2 linked regions of the Puniceibacterium sp. IMCC21224 genome follow. The protein of the gene in region 1 interacts with the protein of each later gene in a pairwise test. Links are inferred from orthologs where the notes say so. Each region holds a gene or a part of one and is shown in the gene's direction. Other genes may lie near its edges.

Region 1 (7,767 bases):
ACGAGGCCGTGCGCAACACCACATTTCTGAACGCCTATTTCGAAATGGTGTCGAGCCTGACCACCACCGGCGCGACCTTGTTCGACGCCGCGCGTCTGTCCCCGCCAGAACATCTGTGGCGGGCGCAGGTCGGTTGGATGGGGGGCCTGCTGATGTGGGTGTCCGCTGCGGCGATCCTCGCGCCGCTGACGCTGGGCGGTTTTGAGGTGACCGCCATGGGCGAGCCGGGACAGTCGCCGCCGCTGGGTTCGGCGCGTCTGGACATGAGCAATCCGGCGCGGCGGTTGGAGCGCACATTTGGCGCGCTGTTCCCGATCTATACCGGGCTGACTGTGGCGTTGTGGATCATGCTGGTGATGGCGGGGGATTTGCCATTGGTTGCGCTGATCCATGCGATGTCGGCGATGGCCACTTCGGGCATCTCACCCGTTGGTGGCATCGCCGGGGCCCAGAGCGGGCTGGCCGGGGAAATGATCCTGTTCTGCTTTTTGTTCTTCGCGCTATCCCGGCTGACGTTTTCGCGCGACACCAGTAGTGCGCGGCAATCGCGCCTGCGCAACGATCCTGAATTCCGCATGGGCCTGATCCTGATCGTCCTGGTGCCGGCGCTGCTTTTCATGCGGCACTGGCTCGCCTCGTTTGAAGTTGGCGAAGAAGAGAACCTGATCGCGGCGCTGCATGCGCTTTGGGGGGCGGTGTTCACCACGCTGTCGTTCCTGACCACAACCGGATTTGTCAGTGCCGACTGGATCTCGGCGCAGGGCTGGTCGGGATTGAGCACGCCGGGGCTAATCTTTATGGGACTGGCGCTGATCGGGGGCGGGGTCGCGACCACCGCAGGTGGTGTCAAGCTGTTGCGGGTGTTCGTTCTCTACCTCAACGCGCGGCGGGAAATCGAAAAGCTGACCCATCCGTCGTCGATCGGGCGTTCGGGGCCGATGGGGCGGCGGATGCGGCGCGAGGGCGCGTTTATCGCCTGGGTGTTCTTTATGATCTTTGCGCTGACCCTGGCTGCGGTGACTCTGGCGTTGACCGCGCTAGGCGTGGATTTCGAGTCGGCGCTGATTCTGACCATCGCCACATTGTCCAATACCGGGCCGCTGGTACTGATCGCGGGTGAGGTGCCGATTGATCTTGTGATCTTGTCCGCCGAGGCAAAATCGCTGCTTTGTCTGGCAATGATTTTAGGGCGGCTGGAAATGTTGGCGCTGATTGTTATCCTGACCCCCGACATCTGGCGCGAGTGAGGCGGCGATACCGCAACCGCGAAAAACCGGAATTTTCCGCTGGAACTTCGGGAATGTGCAATACATAGTTGTACGAAACCGCGCGCTGTCCTTAGGCGCGAACGAGAAAAAAAGGCAATTCCAATGGCTTCGGACAAACAGAACCTTCAAGACGCATTCCTGAATCATGTGCGCAAAACAAAGGTTCCGGTGACGGTCTTTCTGATCAATGGCGTCAAATTGCAGGGTGTGATCACCTGGTTTGACAACTTTTGCGTGCTTTTGCGTCGCGATGGTCAGTCCCAGTTGGTGTACAAGCACGCAATCTCGACCATCATGCCGTCGCAGCCAATCAGCTTGTATGACGGCGAAGACAACAATTGAACGAACATGACACGCATGTAACCCGCGCCTGGGTTCTGCATCCCGACATCAAGTCGGACCGAGACCGCCGGGACGCTTTGGCAGCGCTGGATGAAGCTGTGGCGCTGGCCGCAGCGCTGCCGAATCTGGAAGTTGTTGGATCGACCGTCGTGCCGCTGCCAAAACCCCATGCCGGGCGGTTGTTCGGGTCGGGAAAAATCGCCGAACTAAAGGCCCAGTTGGAAGAGGCCGAGGCCGAACTGGTTCTGGTCGACGGCCCTGTGACACCTGTGCAGCAGCGCAATCTGGAAAAGGATTGGAACGTCAAGTTGCTTGACCGCACCGGTCTGATCCTCGAAATTTTCTCGGACCGGGCGGCGACGCGCGAAGGTGTGCTTCAGGTCGAGATGGCGGCGCTGTCCTATCAGCGCACGCGGTTGGTGCGGGCCTGGACCCACCTGGAACGGCAGCGTGGCGGGTTGGGGTTTGTTGGTGGTCCCGGCGAGACGCAGATCGAGGCGGACAGGCGTGCCATCGACGATCAATTGGTGCGCATTCGCCGCCAGATCGACAAGGTGTCCAAGACACGCGGGCTTCATCGTGCGGCGCGGGCCAAGGTGCCGTTTCCGATTGTGGCGCTGGTGGGGTATACCAACGCTGGTAAATCGACGTTGTTCAACCGGCTGACCGGGGCCGAAGTGATGGCCAAGGACATGCTGTTCGCCACACTGGACCCGACGATGCGGGCGGTGCGGCTGGATGGTCGGCTGGACGTGATCCTGTCCGATACCGTGGGCTTTATCTCGGATCTGCCAACCGAATTGGTGGCTGCGTTCCGCGCCACCCTCGAAGAGGTGCTGGCCGCGGATCTGATCGTGCATGTGCGCGACATCCACCACGCCAACACAGCTGAGCAGGCCGAAGATGTACGCAGCATCCTCAAAGCATTGGGAGTCGGCGAGGAAACTCCGCAGCTCGAAGTATGGAACAAGGTTGATCTGCTTGAGGACGAAGCACGCGAGGCGGCGTTGAACCGTTCGGGGCGCGATGACAATATTATTTCCGTCTCGGCCCTGACGGGTGAAGGGTTGCCCGACTTTCTTGCCGCTGTGATGCAGCGGCTCGAGGTCGAAAAGCGCACCGAGCAGCTGCACCTTGGGTATGATGACGGCAAGCGCCGGGCCTGGCTGTTCCAAAAAGGATTGGTCGAGGCCGAGAGCGAAAGCGAAGCCGGTTTTGATCTGACCGTGCGCTGGTCAGCGCAAGAGGCGCTGGCGTTCGGGCGCCTCTGATCAGGGGGTGACCAGCCGGGTCACCCCGACCGATGCGGCCCGCGCGAGGTCGATATCCAGCGACATCGGTATATATTCACCGCGCCGCCACAACTCGCCCAGATCATCATAGTGTCGCGACAGAAAATGCCCTGACTGACCTGTGGCATTGATGTAAACTGATGAATCCGGGTCGGCAAAATCATAGACTCCGCGATACCCCGCCGCGTGAACATTCTGGAACGGGGCAGGATCCTTGCCGGAGGTGCGTCCGCGTTCCAGCGTATTGTCGCCGCCGCTGGTGCTTTGCCGGATGTTCACGAAATACCTTAGAACCGGCACATCACCGAGTACCGGATGATCATGCGTGGCCTGATGCGCGTCGCCCCAGCGCAGGCTTTCCAGCGCCGGGCCGTAGGTCTCTCCTATCCACACCAGCGCATCGTCCAGTGCGAGGCGCGAGATGTCAGAGCAGGTTTCCTTGGCGGCTGAGCGCAGGATGTCGCACCAGGCCGCGGCGCCGTCCACATCGCGATAGACCCGCTCGATGAATAGCGGCTCCACATGGTCGAATTTATCCGCAAGCGGCCCCAGATCGTCACGGATCAGTCTGTCCTGTAGCGCGCGCAGCCAGGCGGCATAGATCAGCGGTTCGGGCAGATGTTCGTTCATCTCGCCGTTCCAGTTGGCCAGCAGCGCCAATGCGCGCTGGCGCTGGCGCTCGGGGGTGCCGTCGGGGGCGGCCTCTCCGGTGAACCACAGATCGGCACCGATCAGCGGCAGCAAGGCGCGCGCAGTGATCGACACGGTATCAAGCTGCGCCTCGATGAAACTATCGCGGGTGTGGACCTCGCGGCCCTGCATCAGCCCCTCCCAGCGCATGATGCGTTGGCTGTCGCCCCAGTCGAACGAGACGTGCAACGGAAAGGGGCGATCGACAATCTTGTTGTTGGTGTTGCCGACGATACCGCCAGAGGGGGCGACAAATTCGGGATTGGCGGAATAGGGCAGGACGCCTTGCCAGCGGTTTGACGCGATCCAGCCGGGGCTGGGCATGCGGCCCTTGCTCTGGTGCCCGGCGTCGCGGCGCGGCATGGCACCGACGGTCTTGAGCGCGATGGTGTCCGCGTCGATCAGCGTCAGGTTCTGCGACGGCGCGATGTAGGCGGCAGAGACGTCCAGCGCCTCGGCTACAGATGCGGCATGCATCAGCCCCACAGCGGCACTGACCGATGTGTCGCGGGATGACAGCGCCGTCCAGGCGAGCGATGCAACATGCCCCGGCGGTGTGATGGTGGACAGGCCAAAGTCACTGCCCGACAGCACTGGGCCATTGTCGGTCCAGCGCAGGGTCAGCGTGACCGGAGCCGCGCCTTTGATGTCAATGATCGAGCGGCGGGTGACAAAGCGTTTGAACCCGTCCGGGGTGCGGTATTCCTCGGGGTTTTCAGGGTTCAATTCTTCGATATACAGGTCCTGATCGTCAAGGTAGGACGAGGTCAGGCCCCAGCCCAGGTTCTCTGAGCGGCCGACCATGATGGCGGGAATGCCGGGGATCGACCCGCCAATGACCCCACCCGAACTAAGCTGCATCCGTGCCAGATACCAGATCGACGGCGCGGTCAGTCCCAGATGCGGGTCGTTGGCCAGCAAGGTGCCGCCCGACGCGGACCGTGATGGCGCGGCGGCCCAGGCGTTTGAGGCACCTGATAACCCGCGCGGCTGCACCGGCATCAGCATGTCCTGGCCGGGCGATTGTGCGTTGGCGTAACGTGGCAAGTCAGGAAAGAGTGCCGCATATTCCGGCAGCGCCGCGACGCCCTGGCCCGGAATATCGGGCAGGATATCCGCCAGCCGGTCGAGATCAGGCAGTAACAGTGATGTGCGGGCCCGCAGCACTTCTTCGCCCATCTGACCAGAAAGTTGCAGTGCCATAAGTTTGACCACGGCGATGGAATCTGCGGGTTGCCACGGTGACAGCGGTGCGTTGAACAGGAAAAACTCGGGCGCGCCGCGACCCAGGGAATCGGCATTGATCTCGGCAATCCTGGCATTCACCCCGGCGGCATAACTTTCCAACGCATCGCGGGTGCGGGGATCCTGTGCTGCCACCGATTGTACCGCCAGTGGATAGAGGTCGAGCCGACGCAGCAGCTTGTCGGTTTCCAGCGTGCGGGTGCCAAATATTTCGGACAGGCGACCCTGTGCAGTACGGCGCAGCAGCGTCATCTGCCACAACCGGTCTTGGGCATGCACGTAGCCAAGGCCGAAAAACGCATCACGGTCAGACGCGGCCATGATATGCGGCACGTCGGAATTGTCGCGCACAATCTCCAGATCCGCAGTCAGGCCGGACACGGCCAACGTTTTGTCATAGTCGGGCAGGGATCGGGATCCAAGGTAATAGACGACGACCACAACAAGCACCGCCAGCGCGATTGCGGCGCTGGTCAGCCGAAGCAGCCATCGAAAGAGCAGGGCCATGTCCGTCTCCGTCTTGCGCAGCAGGTTGGCGCCGCGATCTACGCGTTACCGCGCCACAGCGCCCTTGCCAAGGGGGGCGGAGAGCGGCAAGACAGCGGGGTAAAGCTGAATGAGAGGGGTATTCAAATGGCAAAGGTCGCATTTCTGGGGCTGGGAGTGATGGGCGCGCCGATGGCCGGACATCTGGTCAAAGCCGACCACGAGGTGACAGTCTACAACCGTACAGCGGCTCGGGCTGAGGCTTGGGTGGCTGCGAACGGAGGCACATTTGCCGCGACGCCGCAAGCGGCGGCGAAAGATGCCGAGTTTGTCATGTCGTGCGTCGGAAACGACGACGACCTGCGCTCTGTTTGCCTGGGCGAGGCTGGCGCGTTTGCCGGAATGACGCGTGGTGCAATCTTTGTCGACCACACCACTGTATCGGCCAAAGTTACAGCCGAACTGTATGATACGGCCAGCGAGCAGGGAATCCCGTTCGTCGATGCACCGATTTCGGGCGGGCAGGCAGGGGCCGAAAACGGGGCGCTGTCCGTGATGTGCGGCGGCGATCAGGCGGCGTTTGATGCCGCTGTGCCGGTCATTGACGCCTATGCGCGGATCTGCAAACGCATCGGTGATAGCGGCGCGGGGCAGATGACCAAGATGTGCAACCAGATCGCTATTGCCGGTCTGGTACAGGGGCTGTCCGAGGCACTTCACTTTGCCGAGAAGGCGGGGCTGGATGGCCGCGCCGTGGTTGAAGTGATCTCGCAGGGTGCTGCTGGGTCATGGCAGATGGCCAACCGGTACGAGACGATGCTGGACGATCATTTTGAGCACGGATTTGCAGTGAACTGGATGCGTAAAGATCTGGGTATCTGTCTTGAGGCAGCGAACGAGGTGCAGGCCTCCCTGCCTGTGACCGCACTGGTTGATCAATTCTACAAGGACGTACAACGGTTAGGTGGTGGTCGCTGGGATACGTCTAGCTTGATCAAACGCTTGAACTCCTTCGGTTGAGGCGCGCCCGAAAACGCTTCGACGAAGCGTTTTCACCGCCTCCGGCGGGGGACATGCTACAGACCTCAAATGTGAGAGCTGTTCGAAAACGCTTCGTCGAAGCGTTTTCTGAGGCGTCGCCTCTCTACATCTGAGGCCATCTTTGCTGAACGTAATGCAATCAATGCGTGTTTTCGACTTTTCGACGCAGACGGCGATTGCCCATTGTCATCCGCCCGCCGCTGGCTTTATGCTTGTCCACAGGATTTTGCATTATGGTGCAGGCCGCACAAGTTTCGCTGGACAGACACGGGGCAGGACATCCTGACCGCTGGACAGACCTATCAGGCCGCAAGGCCGCCAAATTCGCCCGGCTGCTGCAATGCATCAGGCATCACATGGGCGCAACCGGATCACGATCTTGGTTTGCGTCGGAGAAGAACCGCGATGAAGCGCGCCACCTTTGAGAGGCAATACGCCATGGACCCCGGGTCCGTGCATGCCCGTGCGCCTTTGTTCGCCCAGACAAGTCACCACCTTTCCGCGTCGCGCCCCTTTCTAAGGTCCGGCGCGCGTCTGGTGTGCAAACGGAAAACATGCCCAAGAAAATGCTTATCGACGCCACCCACGCGGAAGAAACCCGCGTTGTGGTGGTGGATGGAAACAAGGTCGAGGAATTCGATTTTGAATCTGAAAACAAACGCCAGCTCGCTGGTAACATCTACCTTGCCAAGGTAACCCGGGTCGAACCGTCGCTTCAGGCCGCGTTTGTCGATTACGGCGGAAACCGCCACGGTTTTCTGGCTTTTTCGGAAATCCACACCGATTATTATCAGATCCCCATTGCCGACCGTCAGGCGTTGATGGAGGAGGAGCAGGCCTATGCCGAAGCTCAGAATCGCGACGAGGACGAGGAAAAGCCGAAAGCCCGCTCGCGCAGCCGTTCCAGGTCGCGCAGTACCACCAAACCCGCCAGCACCACGAGTGATGACAAGACCACGACACAGGATGTCGCGGAAGAAATCACCGGGATGGAGACCATCGATCTGGACGACGATGTCGCCGCCGATGACGAAGGACTGTCGCCGATGGAGACGGTGGCCGACACCCCCGTCGCTGAGCCTGCAGATAATCCTTCGCAAGAGAGTAATGCTGCAGACGAGAGCGCCTCTGTGGCGGACGAGTCTCAGGCTGAAGCATCCGAGGGGGATGCCGCCAGCCCATCTGCTGATCCTTCGGCACGGGATGAAAGCATCGAGTCGGTCGCGGATGACGACACCGAAGAGGATCTTCGCCCGGTGCGCAAACCGCGCCCGCGTCGCTACAAGATTCAGGAAGTCATCAAGGTTCGCCAGATCCTGCTGGTGCAGGTCGTCAAGGAAGAGCGTGGCAACAAAGGCGCCGCACTGACCACTTACCTCAGCCTTGCCGGTCGCTACTGCGTC
Region 2 (7,605 bases), 1.7 Mb from region 1 along the record:
ACCAAGCTGCCCGGCAACTTTCTGCTGATTTTGTCGGCTTTGAGTTCGGCCAGCGCATCGGCAATGTCGCGCGGCGACGCATTCTCGGCAACGAGAGCGTCGCGTACAGCGTCTTCGTCGATTCGCGGACGTTCGATTCGGAACGGAACCTGCGCTGATGACAGCATTTGAGCCCTGATCTGCGATCCCGAAGCTAAAATGATCTCCTGTGGCATGTGGAGAAACCCGTTGATATCCCTATGGAGCGTCTGCGTCTGCTTCTGGGGAAAAAGCCCCGCGATTGCAAGCCGGGGGATAAACATATGAGTCGTCCCAGACATTGCTCCGGCTTTTCCTTTGGGGAAAAGGATAACCTAGATCAAGGTATAATCATCAAAATTGAAAGTTTTGCTTGTGGTTATCCACAGCCGTAAGATCGTTAACTTTTCGTTAATCTTTCTTAAAACAAGGGATTTTTAGAACCCACCAAAACTCACGCCAGAATAATCCCAAAACCTATACACAGGTTTGAGAGCTTGGGATAACTTGCGCGCAACAGACTAATCCACAGAAAGAGCGATCCCTTAACCTTCATCATCTCTTTTCTAAAATATCATTAATTTAAGATAGCAAACCGTCCCGGCCAGCTTCACCCATGCAGGTTTGCATGGCATTGACTTGAACGGCCGAGATGCCTAGATAGCCAGAACTCTTCCGTCCGGAAGACGCATTTTCCCACTGACTAAACTGAAATGACCCCAATTTACGGGCTCATGAGGATGTCCCATGATCATCGAAAAACTGAATCTTGCTGATCTCAAGGCGCAGAGCCCCAAAGATCTTTTGGCTATGGCTGAAGAGCTGGATATCGAGAACGCCTCGACCATGCGCAAAGGCGAGATGATGTTCCAGATCCTGCGCGAGCGGGCGGATGAAGGGTGGGAGATTTTTGGCGATGGTGTGCTGGAGGTTTTGCAAGACGGGTTCGGTTTCCTGCGCTCTCCCGAGGCGAACTATCTTCCGGGCCCGGATGACATCTATGTTTCGCCAGAAATGATCCGAAAGTTTTCGCTGCGCACCGGAGATACCATTGAGGGTGAGATCAAAGCACCAGAGAATGACGAGCGGTATTTTGCCCTGACCGACGTGGCGAGAATCAATTTTGAAGATCCGGAAAAGGCGCGTCACAAGATCGCTTTTGACAATCTGACGCCGCTCTATCCTGACGAACGATTCAAGATGGAGATCGAAGATCCGACCATCCGCGACCGCTCGGCCCGGATTATCGACTTGGTGGTGCCGATCGGTAAAGGCCAGCGGGGCCTGATCGTTGCGCCGCCGCGGACCGGTAAAACTGTGCTGTTGCAGAACATCGCAGCGAGCATCGAACATAACCACCCCGAGGTCTATCTGATCGTCCTGCTGATTGACGAACGTCCCGAAGAGGTGACGGACATGCAGCGGTCAGTAAAGGGTGAGGTTGTGTCCTCGACCTTTGACGAACCGGCGACGCGGCACGTGGCTGTATCGGAAATGGTGATCGAAAAGGCGAAACGCCTAGTCGAGCATAAACGAGATGTTGTTATTCTTCTAGACTCGATCACAAGACTTGGTAGAGCGTTCAATACAGTGGTCCCATCTTCGGGTAAGGTTTTGACCGGTGGTGTGGATGCAAATGCATTACAAAGACCTAAGCGGTTCTTTGGCGCTGCGCGGAATATCGAAGAAGGTGGGTCGCTGACCATCATAGCAACCGCGCTGATCGATACCGGTAGCCGGATGGACGAAGTGATCTTTGAAGAATTCAAAGGTACCGGTAACTCTGAAATCGTTCTGGATCGCAAAGTGGCCGACAAGCGCGTGTTCCCGGCGATGGATATCCTCAAATCTGGAACCCGCAAAGAAGAGCTGTTGGTGGACAAAGGTGACCTGCAAAAGACCTTTGTTCTGCGCCGCATCTTGAATCCGATGGGTACGACGGACGCTGTCGAATTCCTGATTTCGAAGCTGAAGCAGACCAAGTCCAATGCTGAATTCTTTGACTCCATGAATACCTGATAAAACTAACGAGGGCAGTATGGAGACCATCTTTGCTCTGGCTACGGCTCAGGGAAAATCTGGCGTAGCCGTCGTTCGGGTATCTGGGTCCTTGGCGTGGTTCGTGGCGGGAAAGATGGGTGGATCGTTGCCATCGCCGCGTGTCGCCGCATTGCGGGTGTTAAAAGCGTCGGACGGCGGGTTTCTGGACGAAGCACTGGTCCTTTTGTTCGAGGAGGGACGAAGCTTTACCGGTGAGCAGGTCGTCGAATTTCACTTGCATGGATCAGTAGCTGTCGTGCGCGCGGTTCTGTCTGAACTTGGGAAGTTTGACGGTATTCGCCAGGCGGAAGCCGGGGAATTTACACGCCGCGCGCTGGAAAATGGGCGGCTTGATCTGACACAAGTCGAAGGTCTCGCTGATCTAATCGAATCCGAAACCGAGGCCCAGAGGCGGCAAGCGCTTCGGGTTCTTTCAGGTGATTTGGGAAAGCGAGTGTCATCCTGGCGACTGGATTTGATTCGCGCCGCTTCGTTGCTAGAGGCGGTGATCGATTTTGCCGATGAAGACGTACCAGTTGACGTGACCGATGAAGTTCTTGAGCTGCTTGCGTCAGTGTTGATAGGCGTCCGGCAGGAACTGCAAGGGTTTTCGGGAGCCGAGAGAATTCGCTCGGGCTTTGAAGTCGCAATTGTCGGGGCTCCAAATGTTGGTAAATCCACATTGCTGAATGCCCTGGCTGGACGTGATGCGGCCATAACGTCGGATATAGCTGGGACCACACGAGATGTTATAGAAGTACGGATGGATATCGGAGGGTTGCCTGTTACCTTGCTGGATACAGCGGGCTTGCGGGACACAGTGGATGAAATTGAAGCTTTGGGCGTCGGGCGTGCACGGGCTCGGGCGGCAACAGCGGATCTTCGGGTTTTTTTGGTTGAGCCAGGGCAGGCGCCAGACATGACGCCAGAAAAGGATGATCTGGTTATTCAATCCAAGGCAGATCTTCGGGTTGATGGACTGGGCGTCTCGGGGTTGACTGGGGTTGGACTGACTCAGTTGATTTCAGATATTCAGGCGCGGCTTTCTGGTCGGATCGGGCAGACAAGCCTAATTACACGCGAACGTCATCGCGTCGCGCTGCGAGAAGGGGTAGACGGACTGGAGACGGCGATGCAAGTAGTCGGACGGGGTCCAAATGAGTATGATATCGCGGCAGAGGAAGTCAGAATCGTGATTCGACGACTTAGCTCGCTTGTGGGTCATGTAGACGTTGAATCGCTATTAGATGAGATTTTTGCCAGCTTCTGTGTTGGTAAGTGAGGAGTGTTTCACGTGAAACATCTGGACTTTGATGTCGTCGTTATCGGTGGTGGGCACGCTGGCGCCGAAGCCGCTCATGCCTCTGCTCGGATGGGCGCACGCACAGCCTTAGTGTCCCTGAAAATTTCAGGCATAGGCGTGATGTCCTGTAATCCGGCAATTGGCGGCCTTGGTAAAGGTCATTTAGTGCGCGAAATTGACGCCCTTGATGGCGTTATGTCGCGCGTCGCAGATCAAGCAGGCATTCAGTTCCGCCTGCTGAACCGTCGCAAGGGTCCGGCTGTTCAAGGGCCTCGGGCGCAGGCTGATCGGTCAATCTACCGTAAAAAAATGCTCGCACTTTTGACGATCATGCCCAACCTGGAAATTATCGAAGGTGAGGTGGTTGATCTTTCGATGACATCTGGCGCTGTTACGGGGGTAACTCTTGCGGATGGTTCGACGATCTCTAGCCGTGCTGTTATTCTTACCACAGGCACTTTCTTACGTGGCGTTATACACATCGGAGATGAATCAAAGCCGGGCGGTCGTATGGGCGATCGTCCTTCAGTGCGCCTTGCTGAACGTCTTGATGGGCTTGATCTTAATCGTGGACGTCTAAAAACCGGAACGCCGCCCCGCTTGAATGGTCGTACGATCGCGTGGAGTGAACTCGAACATCAGCCGGGGGATAGAGATCCGGTGATGTTTTCGTTTTTGAACACGCGGCCATTTGTTCGGCAGGTCACCTGTGGCATCACACACACAAACCCTACAACGCACGATATTATCAGGAAAAACCTCGGGCGTTCTGCGATGTATGGCGGTCGGATTGAGGGTGTTGGCCCCCGGTACTGTCCTTCGATAGAAGATAAGATTGTGCGGTTCGCTGATAAATCGTCCCACCAAATCTTTTTGGAGCCCGAGGGATTAGACGACGATACTGTATACCCCAATGGGATATCGACTTCGCTTCCTGTCGACGTGCAGGAGGAATATGTACGGTCGATCAAGGGTTTGGAATCCGTCGAGATCCTGCAACCTGGATACGCCATCGAATATGATTACATTGACCCCAGATCTTTGGACCTTGCTCTTGCAGTGAAAGGAACGACTGGACTATACTTGGCCGGCCAGATTAATGGCACTACTGGGTATGAAGAAGCGGCAGCGCAAGGGCTTGTTGCGGGGTTAAATGCAGCAAAACTCGCGTGTGGTAGTGAGCCGATCCATTTTAGCCGAGCTGATAGCTATATCGGTGTTATGATTGATGATCTTACATCTCGTGGGGTGACTGAGCCATATCGCATGTTTACATCACGAGCAGAGTTCCGACTTTCATTGCGCGCAGACAATGCCGATCAAAGGTTAACCGAAAAGGGTATTAACTGGGGCTGCGTTTCTGAAACACGCAAGGCCAATTATCTTGCTAAGGCAGAGTCACTTGAGTCTGGTCGAGCACTTCTACAATCGCGCAGTTTTACTCCGCGGGATTTAGATGCCATGGGGGTTAAGGTTAGCCGGGACGGTGCGCGTAGAAATGGGTTTCAGCTGTTGTCTTATCCGGATTTGGGATTTGATGTTCTTTTGGCGCAAGCGCCGGAGCTTACTGCTATCGCGCCAGAGATCCGGCTTCAGCTAGCTACAGACGCACTTTACGCTAATTATGTTGGTCGTCAGCAGCGGGATATAGATGCAGTACGCAAAGACGAAGCGCTTGAAGTGCCTGCGGATTTTGACTTTGAAGCGATTGACGGGTTATCCAGTGAATTGAAACTTAAGCTTTCCAGGGGCAGGCCTGCAAATCTTGCTCAGGCTTCACAAATTGATGGAATGACACCAGCAGCGCTTACTTTGATCCTCGCGTGGCTTCGCCAGGCGGCCCGCAAGAAATCCGCATGACACAAAGCTTTAGGCACGAAGTTCTCCAGGATGTTTCACGTGAAACAATGGAGCAACTAGATGTATATGCTGAGGTTTTAAAAAAATGGAACCGACGCATCAATCTGGTTTCTCCAGCCTCAATGGAGCATCTATGGACACGTCATATCGCGGATTCTGTCCAGATCTATGATCTGGCTCCATCAGATTTCACCCATTGGGCAGACCTAGGTAGTGGGGGCGGGTTTCCCGGACTGGTAGTCGCTATCTTAGCACAGTCAAGGAACCCAACTGCAAAGATCACTTTGGTCGAGAGCGATGCCCGTAAGGCGGCATTTTTGCGAGCTGTCTTACGCGAAACAGGAGCACTGGCAGCGGTGGTAAATGATCGGATTGAGCGTCTTCCTCCTCTGAATGCATCAGTCATTTCTGCTCGGGCACTCAGCGACCTGTCAGATCTTCTCGCCTTTGCGGATCTTCACATGGCTCAGGGGGGGGCCGCGCTATTCCCTAAGGGCGAGCGCTGGAAAAAAGAGTTAGCGCCAGCACGAGACAGATGGTCATTTTCCCTAGAATCGCATACAAGCAAAACTGACCCGTTCGCCGTAATCCTGCAAATCGGAGCGCTAACCCATGTCTGATCTGTCCAGGCCTGTCGGCCCTAAAATCATTGCTATCGCCAATCAGAAGGGTGGAGTGGGAAAAACCACTACAACCATCAACCTCGGGGCGGCACTTGCCGAGCAAGGCCTCAAAGTGCTTGTTGTCGATCTTGATCCTCAGGGAAACGCTTCGACGGGACTTGGTGTCGACCCAGATGATCGCGTTTATACCACCTATGAACTGTTGCTGGATGAGGTGGATCTTAAAGACGTTATTCAGATCACAGCCACGTCCAATCTGTCGCTGATCCCCGCAACGGTTGATCTTAGCTCTGCTGATATCGAATTGATCTCAAACGAAAAGCGCAGTTTCTTGCTGCACGATGCGCTACGGCAGCCAGCGATCGACGCGTTTGAATATGATTTCATTCTTATCGACTGTCCTCCGTCACTAAATCTGCTCACCGTAAATGCAATGGTGGCAGCCCATTCAATCCTCGTGCCTTTGCAGAGCGAGTTTTTTGCCCTCGAAGGCCTGTCGCAGCTAATGCTAACCATTCGCGAGGTTCGGCAAACAGCCAATCCAAATCTTCGGATCGAAGGTGTGGTTCTGACAATGTACGACGCCAGGAACAATCTGTCGCAACAGGTCGAAGCAGACGCCCGCGCCAATCTGGGCGAGCTGGTGTTTGCGTCTGTCATTCCGCGAAATGTTCGCGTCAGTGAGGCGCCATCGTTTGCTCAGCCCGTTTTGGCCTACGATACAACTTCCAAAGGCGCGAGGGCATATCGCGCCCTGGCTTTGGAACTACTCAAGAAAAATGCAAAACTTGCAGCCTGAAGAGGAATTCCCGATGGTGGAAAAACGTGATACCCGCCGCGGCCTTGGGCGCGGCCTCTCGGCGCTGATGGCTGATGTTGAGCCGCATCTCGATACGACGGCTCAAGAAAATGACCGCGCGGATCGAGCAATCCCGGTTGAAAAGATTTTTCCGAACCCGGATCAGCCGCGCCGCACCTTCACGCCGGATCAGCTCGAAGAGCTCGCCAACTCAATCCGCGCTAAGGGAGTCATCCAGCCGCTGATTGTACGGCCCCGTCCCAACTGTGATGGGGAATACGAAATTGTTGCAGGTGAACGGCGCTGGCGTGCGGCGCAAATGGCGCAGCTGCATGAACTACCTGTGCTGATCCGGGATTTCGATGATACCGAAGTTCTCGAAGTTGCAATCATCGAAAACATTCAACGCGCCGACCTGAATCCGATCGAAGAAGCAGCCGGCTATCGCCAGCTGATGGACAAGTTTGGCCATACCCAGGAGAAAATGGCGGAGGCTTTGGGAAAATCCCGGAGCCATATCGCCAATCTTCTGCGATTGCTCAATCTGCCTGACGATGTTCAGATATTGGTGACGAACGGCGATCTCAGCGCCGGCCATGCCCGGGCCCTGATCACGGCGACGAACCCATCGTCGCTGGCATCAGACGTGGTCAAGAAGGGACTTTCGGTTCGGGCAACTGAAAAGCTGGTCAAGTCGCGCGACTCGGACGCCCCAAAACGCAGGCGACCCGAAGGCAGCAATGGGATCGAAAAAGACGCAGATACCAAGGCGCTCGAAGGAGACCTGTCTGCTGCGCTCAGCATGGGCGTGACGATAGAACATCTTCCTGGAAAAGAATCCGGTCGTCTAACGATCAGCTATGAGACGCTAGAACAGCTCGACGCGCTTTGCATGATCCTTAGCGCATCGCGCTAGATTTCAATCGGGTATCAGTTCCGCAACAACCGAATTCAGCACCAGC

The links.
Region 2: the proteins of hfq (region 1) and rho interact in binary tests that used the Escherichia coli proteins (3 or more experiments, as listed by UniProt). The link is inferred for Puniceibacterium sp. IMCC21224 from one-to-one orthologs.

The regions. Positions count from the first base shown.
Region 1 is NZ_LDPY01000001.1:1,935,992-1,943,758, forward strand. Bases 1-2,990 are described here. They hold hfq (RNA chaperone Hfq), read left to right. Parts: upstream 1-1,370; coding sequence 1,371-1,610; downstream 1,611-2,990. Other genes in these bases: IMCC21224_RS08895 (TrkH family potassium uptake protein), read left to right, coding at 1-1,247; hflX (GTPase HflX), read left to right, coding at 1,607-2,881; IMCC21224_RS08910 (penicillin acylase family protein), read right to left, coding at 2,882-2,990. In the rest of the region: more of IMCC21224_RS08910, read right to left, coding at 2,991-5,344; IMCC21224_RS08915 (NAD(P)-dependent oxidoreductase), read left to right, coding at 5,471-6,343; IMCC21224_RS08925 (ribonuclease E/G), read left to right, coding at 6,919-7,767. UniProt on the Escherichia coli protein: RNA chaperone that binds small regulatory RNA (sRNAs) and mRNAs to facilitate mRNA translational regulation in response to envelope stress, environmental stress and changes in metabolite concentrations.
Region 2 is NZ_LDPY01000001.1:250,923-258,527, forward strand. What follows is about bases 74-2,901. They hold rho (transcription termination factor Rho), read left to right. Parts: upstream 74-765; coding sequence 766-2,037; downstream 2,038-2,901. Other genes in these bases: IMCC21224_RS01170 (nucleoside triphosphate pyrophosphatase), read right to left, coding at 74-215; mnmE (tRNA uridine-5-carboxymethylaminomethyl(34) synthesis GTPase MnmE), read left to right, coding at 2,057-2,901. In the rest of the region: more of IMCC21224_RS01170, read right to left, coding at 1-73; more of mnmE, read left to right, coding at 2,902-3,340; tRNA uridine-5-carboxymethylaminomethyl(34) synthesis enzyme MnmG, read left to right, coding at 3,353-5,221; 16S rRNA (guanine(527)-N(7))-methyltransferase RsmG, read left to right, coding at 5,218-5,841; IMCC21224_RS01195 (ParA family protein), read left to right, coding at 5,834-6,643; IMCC21224_RS01200 (ParB/RepB/Spo0J family partition protein), read left to right, coding at 6,657-7,559; radical SAM family heme chaperone HemW, read right to left, coding at 7,563-7,605. UniProt on the Escherichia coli protein: Facilitates transcription termination by a mechanism that involves Rho binding to the nascent RNA, activation of Rho's RNA-dependent ATPase activity, and release of the mRNA from the DNA template.